One region of the Falsiroseomonas sp. HW251 genome, then DNA from elsewhere that is predicted to be linked to it. Evidence: riboswitches for the same ligand, from Rfam matches in the RefSeq annotation. Region 1 holds a riboswitch; the other holds the start of a gene.

Region 1 (3,201 bases):
CCCGCGCCGGCTCGCTCTGCGTGAGCGTCCGTGAAATCAGGGTCAATGCGCAACGAGCGCAATGACCACGACCCGGGGATCCCGAAGGATGCCGGGCAGAACGTGAAACCGAGGCAGTTCGGCCTCTCCGCCGTCCGCGCGGCGCCCGAGCCCACAGGCGACCTGCTCCGCAGCAGGGCCTGTACGCTCCCTCGCACCGCCCCGCAGCGCTGCGCTGATTTCGGCGTCGCTACCGGGAAGACAGGACGTTCACGAAAAACTGGGCTGCTCGGGAACGCATCGATGGGGAGAGCAATCTTGCGCGGCCATGCTCGCTGACGCTCACTTCCCTGCGGCATTAGCTGCGCCGGCATTAGTGACCGAGACGGGGGAGGGCGGCTTGACCAGCTGGCCGGCGAGACCAAGCCGACGATCGGGCGACCGGTGATGCTGAACTTGCTGGGGGCGCGGGGCGTCCCGTCGTGCCGCCACTCCTCATCGCTAGGGAGTGCGCGCTGATCGAGGTGACGGCGCAGTTGTTCCGCACGAAGCACCAGCTGCCGGAGGAGGTCCCGTGGTGAGCGAACAGGAGAGGGAAGACGCACGGACCGCACGCGCCCATGACGCGGCGCGGCTGGCGAAGGCCCATGAACTGCTGGCCGAGGAGGAGGCGCGCGCCATGGAGACGGCGCGACACCATCTGCGGCAAGATCCTGGCGCTCCCTTCTACGTCGAGGCGTCGCGGCGCGACGAGGTCGAGGGCTCCGACAACATGGTCGGCGTCAAGATCATTGTCTTCTCCCTGACGAAGGAGATGGCGGACGAGATTGGAGAGAAGGGCGCTCCCTGACGCCCCTCCCCCTTTCGCGTGACTTGCGACCCGGTCACGAGCGCAGGCTACGTCTACGTCGCGTGACCGATGGCGAGGGCCGCCGTGCGGAACACTGCGGCGGTGCCCTCGACGGCGATCTTCCTCAACTCGTAGACGACCGATGTCGCGGGTCGCGTGCTCCCGGGCCGAAATCCGTGATCCACGTTCGCGCGGACACCCGGCTAAGCGAAGCAAGGTGACGGACAGCGCGCTGTAGCCGGCCATCAAGCCCACCACCGCCGGCGCTGCCGCCTCCGCCTGCGAAGCACAATCGCGCGTCGCGCCTCCAGTTCCCGCGCTGCCTGCTCGTCCGCTCTCTTCCTGGCCTCGGCCTCGGCCGCCCATCGCGCATCGCGCATTGCGACGGCCTCGTCGGTGATGCTGCAGATCCTCTCGCCTCGCGCCCCATGCTGCCGGCCGTTGAGATCTGCGGCTACCGCTGCCGCCTCGCCCGCCGTCGCGAACTCCTGCGACAGGCGCCATGCCGCGACGCCCCCGCCGCGCGCGCGCACCTCGCGGTTCTTCTCGACCCGCCAGACGACACGCCCGGCGTGCACCGCAGGCGTCGCCTGCCAGACACTCGACATCACGATCATCGCCGCTGGTCCCTCTCCGCACGCCATGCATCGCGAGCGGAGAGGCCCCGCTTCGTTGCCGATCTCGTCGGCCACATCCCGCGATGTCTCGCGGACCCACCTTGCGAAGCGCAGGTTGGTGCGGGGCTCGCGCCCCGGCTCTCGATGCGATGCCTAGTTTAGCAGGGAGATGCGGCTGTGCCTACGGCGACGCCGCAGCCCGCCAGTTCCTCGCTCGCCTTGCTGACTAGGTGCGGGACAACTCCCCTATGGAGTTCATGAAGGGGGGATGTCCTGCACCTCGACCGAGGGACTGTACGGCCGCCGAGCGGTGCCGGCGGCGTCCACACCCTGAGACTTCGAAAAACGCGCGCGCCCCCAACCGCGCGCGCGAGGGCGCCGACGCATGTTCTGTCCTGCGCGTCTGGGTGCCCGAGGGCTCGGCACAACGCCGCCGGCCGGTGGTGCTTGTTGACGTGCAGATTGGCCAAGTGGTGCTGGCTGTAACCGTCGCGCGGCGCCAGCGTCGGGGGTGGCTGCAAGTCGTGTTCCCGACGCTACCGGGCATCAATGAGCCGGCAGTGGACATGCCGGACGACTTGGCCGAAGCGGTGCATGCGCCGCTGGCATTAGCGAGCGCACCCGAGCCCGCAGATGTCGATGGAAGTGCCGCGCCGCAGCCTCCCAGTCCATTTGGCCGCCTTTCAGCATCGCCCGCATCTCGGCGCGGTGCGTGCGCATCCAGGCCTCGAGGCTGCTGCGGCGCAGCTCCTTCTCGATCGCGCGTCGGAAGCGCTCATGCAGTGTGCAGGGCTTCGGCGGCACGCCAGCGTAACGCCTGCGCGGCGGCTCGGTGCCTTGGTGGCCTTCACAGGTGATTGCGGAATGCGAACTGACTCGGTGTTGCCGCGTATCGGTTTCGCGGGCCGGGAGAGCGACTGTGCGCTCGTCCTCGGATGCTTCGGGTGGAGGCCCGCGCGCTCCCCTCAGCCCCGCTGACCTCTGCCCTGGTCAGCGGGGCCTTCTTGCAGCGCGGACCAATGCGCGACTCAACTGCTATGTTGTGGACCCGTTTGTGGACTTCGCGGGTGTCTGGATTTAACGGATTGATTTCGCTAGGCTTCTGGCGGACGGGGTGGGATTCGAACCCACGGTGGGCTTGCACCCACGGCGGTTTTCAAGACCGCTGCCTTAAACCACTCGGCCACCCGTCCAGCGCCGCGGGGCAGCGGTCGCACGGGCGGGACCGCGCATCAAGTCCGACGGCGCCGGCGGCACCGCGCCGGGCGGCAGCGCCGCGATCTCCTCGCTCAGCGCCTGGCAGAGCAGAGTCGCGCCCTGCCGGTCGGCCAGGGCCAGGCCCGCCATCAGCTCGCGCCCGGCCTCCGTCGCGTCGCCCCCGCGCGCCAGGACCAGCCGCGCGGCCAGGCGGTGATACTCGCCGCCGAAGCGCACATCGCCGAGCTCCATGATCGGGCGCACACGGGCCAGCGTCTCCGCCGCCTCGTCCAGGGCGCCGGCGCCGAGGCAGGCCTCGGCGTGCAGCAGGTACCACCAGCTCCCGAAGGCGCGCGCGGCGACTAGCGCCTCGACGCCGCGGCGGGCGATCGGCAGGCCGGACGCGCTGTCGCCCTCGCGGCAGAGCAGCACGCCGTCGAAGAGGTCGCGGTAGCCGATCCAGTTGGGCAGCGCGTGGGCGGCGGTCAGCGTTTCCAACAGCCGGGTCTGCCGTCGTGCCTCCGTGTCTCGCCGCAGCAGGCAGGCATGCAGGATCGC
Region 2 (3,201 bases), on a different contig from region 1:
CGCGGGCAGCATGCGTCGGATCATGGTGTCTCCTCCTCGTTCTTCCTCGCGGCCAGCAGCGCCTGCGCGAACTCGACGAAGCCGGCGCCGCCGGCGCCGCGCGTGACGAAGGCGGGCGGTGTCGCCATCCCCGGCAGGAACGGCGCGACATTCGCGACACCGACGGAAAGCGGCACCGCGCCGAACATCGGCGCGTCGTTCGGGCTGTCGCCGAGGAAGGCGACCTGGCCGATCACCCGGTCAAGCGGCTGCCACAGCGTGGCGAAGAGGTGCCTGAGGCCCGACAGCTTGTCCCACTCGCCGATCCAGGCGTTGACGTGGATGGAACTCACCTTCGCCGCGGCGCCGCCGGCCCGGAAGATCGCGGCGATGCGCTCGGCGTCGGACAGCGGCAGCGGGCCGGTATCCTCGGCGAAGTCCACCGCGACGTCGAAGGCGCGGAAGGGCTGGTCGGCGGCGATCCGCGCGCCGGGCACGGCGGCCATGGCCTCCGCCGCCAGCGCATCGAGCTTGGCGCGGGCCGCGAGGCGCGTCGCGTCGTCCTGCACGTGGTGCCGGCGCATCCGGCGCGCCGCATGGTCCATCGCGTACCAGAGGGCGCCGTTCTCCCCGACCACGGCGGCGACCGGAAGGAAGCGCGCGATCATGTCGCACCAGCCCGCGGGCCGCCCCGTTACCGGCACGATATGCAGGCCGGCATCGTGCAGCGCCTGCAGCCCCGCATACGCCTCCGCCGTCAGCCTTCCCTCGGTCGTAATGGTGTCGTCGATGTCGGTCAGCACCCAGCGCAGCGCGCGCAGCCTGGCGGACGCCAGGTCGGCGATCGGGCGCGGTGCGGGTCGGGTCAGTCCGTCCATCGGCTTAATGTGGCATGTCGGGCATGGCGTGTGGAAGCAGCCATACCGTCACGATGGCGTCGGCGCCAGGGTCACGACGGTCCCGGCCCGGCCCAGCGCCGCGGCCAGCGCCGCCGGCGGGTCGGCTTCCGTCACCAGGTCGGTCAGCTCGGCCAGCGGGCAGACGCATTCCAGCAGCCCGCGCCCGAATTTTCCGGAGTCTGCCAGCAGCATCCCCCGAGGCGCGCGAGAGAGCATGGCGCGCTTCACCCAGGCCGCGCGGGAGACCGCCTCGCAGGGCCCCTCCTCCGTCAGGCCGGAGGCGCCGATGACCGCGAGGTCGGCGTTGAAGCGGCGGATGAAGCCCTCGGTCTCGGACCCGTAGACGCCGCGTTCCGCCGCGCTGACCTCGCCCGGGCAGAGCAGCACGCGGACCGCCGGCGAGGCCGCGAGCTCCGCCGCCGCGACGAGGGAATTCGTCAGCACCGTCGCCGCGATCCCGCGCGCCGCCAGCGCGCGCGCGAAATGCGCCGTGGTGCTCCCGGCATCCAGCATCAGGACGTCGCCCGCCCCGATCATCGCCGCCGCCGCCGCGCCGATCCGCGCGCGCTCCGCCACCGCCATCCGCTCGCGCGACGACAATTCCGGCTGCAATCCCGCCTGCACGACCGAGGCGCCGCCATAGGTCCGCCGCACCGCGCCCTGGCGCGACAGCTCCTCGATGTCGCGCCGCACCGTCTCGGCCGAGACGCCGAAACCGGCCGCCAGGGCGGAGATCCGCACCGTCGGGTCGGTCGCGAGAGCAGCGAGGATGGATTGGTGGCGCTCGGCCTTGGCCGGGGCGCCCTCCGTTCGTCGGGCCATGTGTGGCACCTACCACATTCCCTGCAGGATGTCTTGCGCCGATCTGCAAAGCCTGGCTATGACGCCCGTGCATCAAGAGTTGGGGCCGCGCCCCGACGCCAACCTGCCTACCCGGGCAAGGTGGCGCCTCCGCCAGGAGGGATGCGGCCCCCGAGGCAACCAAACGGGACCAGCCGCATCGTCAGCGCGCCTCGACCGGACGAGGAGGATGCGATGCTGGATGCGGGCGCTGCCCCCGATCTCGACCTACTGCTCTCGCCCGGCGACGCCGCGGAGTTCGTGGCGATGCGCGACTGGATGCGGCGCGACGGGCGGGTGGAGGCATCCATGCTCTGGGTCGTGGTGCACCGCCGGCACGGCGAGTGGACGCATGCCTATCGTGTGGTGCGCGACCGCCGGCCCGGCCACCTGACCGTCTATCTCGAGCGCGCGGAGCCCGGCGATGCGCGCGCCGCGCTTCGGGCCTGGCTGCTCGAGCGGGGCTGAGCGCCTGGCGCCAGGCGCCCGGCCTCGGCCTCCCAACGCCTGGCGTCGTCCCGCTCGCCCCGCCGCGCGGCGCCCAGGGCCGCCCTGCGGTAGAGATCGGCGGCGAGCGCCGCATCGCCCAGCGCCGCGCGCGCCGCGCCTTCCAGCGCCAGCGCGCGCGACAGGCCGCGGTAGTCCAGCGCCTGCTGGCGCAGCAGCGCCGCCGCGGCCGCGTCGTCGGCGCCGCGCTGGGCATCCCCGCGCAGCAGCGCGACATGGGCGGCAAGCTCGACGGCATCAGCCTGGAAGGCAGGGTCGCCGGCGTCGTGCAGCGCCACCTCGGCGCGCTGCACGCCCGCGACGTCGCCGCGACGCGCCGCGACCAGGCCCAGCAGGAACCACGCACGCTTTGCCGCCGCCGGATCCTCCGCCCCGCGGCGGACGACCTGGCTTGCCAACGCCTCCGCCTGGCCGTCGCGGCCGAGGCGAAGCAGCGCGGTCGCCTCCACCAGCACCAGCCGCGGCGAGGCGGCGCGGTTGCGGCGGGCGAGTTCCTCCCGCACCTCGCGCGCGATCCGTTCCGCCGCCGCGGCGTCGCCCTGGGCGAGGCGCGCCGTCGCCTCGCCGAAAGCCATGTCGGCGATTGCGCCGGCATCGTCGCGTTCCCGGGCGCGGTCCAGCGCGCGGCGATACAGCGTCGCGGCCGAGCCCGGCTCGTCCAGCTCCAGCGCGCGATTGGCCGAGCCCGCGAGCCGCGCCAGCGTCTCGTCCTCGGGCGGGGCGGGATCGCGCACGGCGCAGCCAGCCAGGAGCAGCAGGACCGCCAGCCGCCTCACGGACGGACGCGATCGGCCGCCGGGCGCAGCCTTTCGCGCGGCACGGTCCCGTCGCCGCCGAGCAGCCAATGGCCGCGCAGCTGCGCCGCCAGCAATTCGAGCTCCCGCGCCGTCTCCTGCGCCTGAACGACCAGGCCGGGCAGCGGCTCCGTGCCCTGCTGGATGTTGCGCGTGGTGCTCGGCAGGCTGCGCGTCGCGCG

Evidence for each region. Region 1 has a riboswitch for S-adenosylmethionine ahead of ACLF3M_RS22970 (hypothetical protein). Riboswitches for the same ligand answer to the same signal wherever they lie in the genome.
Region 2: linked by a shared signal. The riboswitch ahead of ACLF3M_RS33695 (hypothetical protein) and the one ahead of ACLF3M_RS22970 (hypothetical protein) in region 1 are both predicted to bind S-adenosylmethionine.

The regions. Positions count from the first base shown of each region.
Region 1 covers NZ_JBNXUM010000021.1:14,204-17,404, reverse strand. The annotation lists gene ACLF3M_RS22975 (hypothetical protein) at 557-829, shown strand; gene ACLF3M_RS22970 (hypothetical protein) at 1,075-1,446, opposite strand; SAM-I-IV-variant riboswitch at 1,488-1,599, opposite strand; tRNA gene ACLF3M_RS22965 (tRNA-Ser) at 2,550-2,639, opposite strand; gene ACLF3M_RS22960 (ATP-binding protein) at 2,617-3,201, opposite strand, start outside.
Region 2 covers NZ_JBNXUM010000052.1:11,717-14,917, reverse strand. The annotation lists gene phnD (phosphate/phosphite/phosphonate ABC transporter substrate-binding protein) at 1-24, opposite strand, end outside; gene ACLF3M_RS33705 (HAD family hydrolase) at 21-857, opposite strand; gene ACLF3M_RS33700 (DeoR/GlpR family DNA-binding transcription regulator) at 906-1,700, opposite strand; SAM-I-IV-variant riboswitch at 1,765-1,873, shown strand; gene ACLF3M_RS33695 (hypothetical protein) at 1,914-2,186, shown strand; gene ACLF3M_RS33690 (hypothetical protein) at 2,117-3,001, opposite strand; gene ACLF3M_RS33685 (MlaD family protein) at 2,998-3,201, opposite strand, start outside.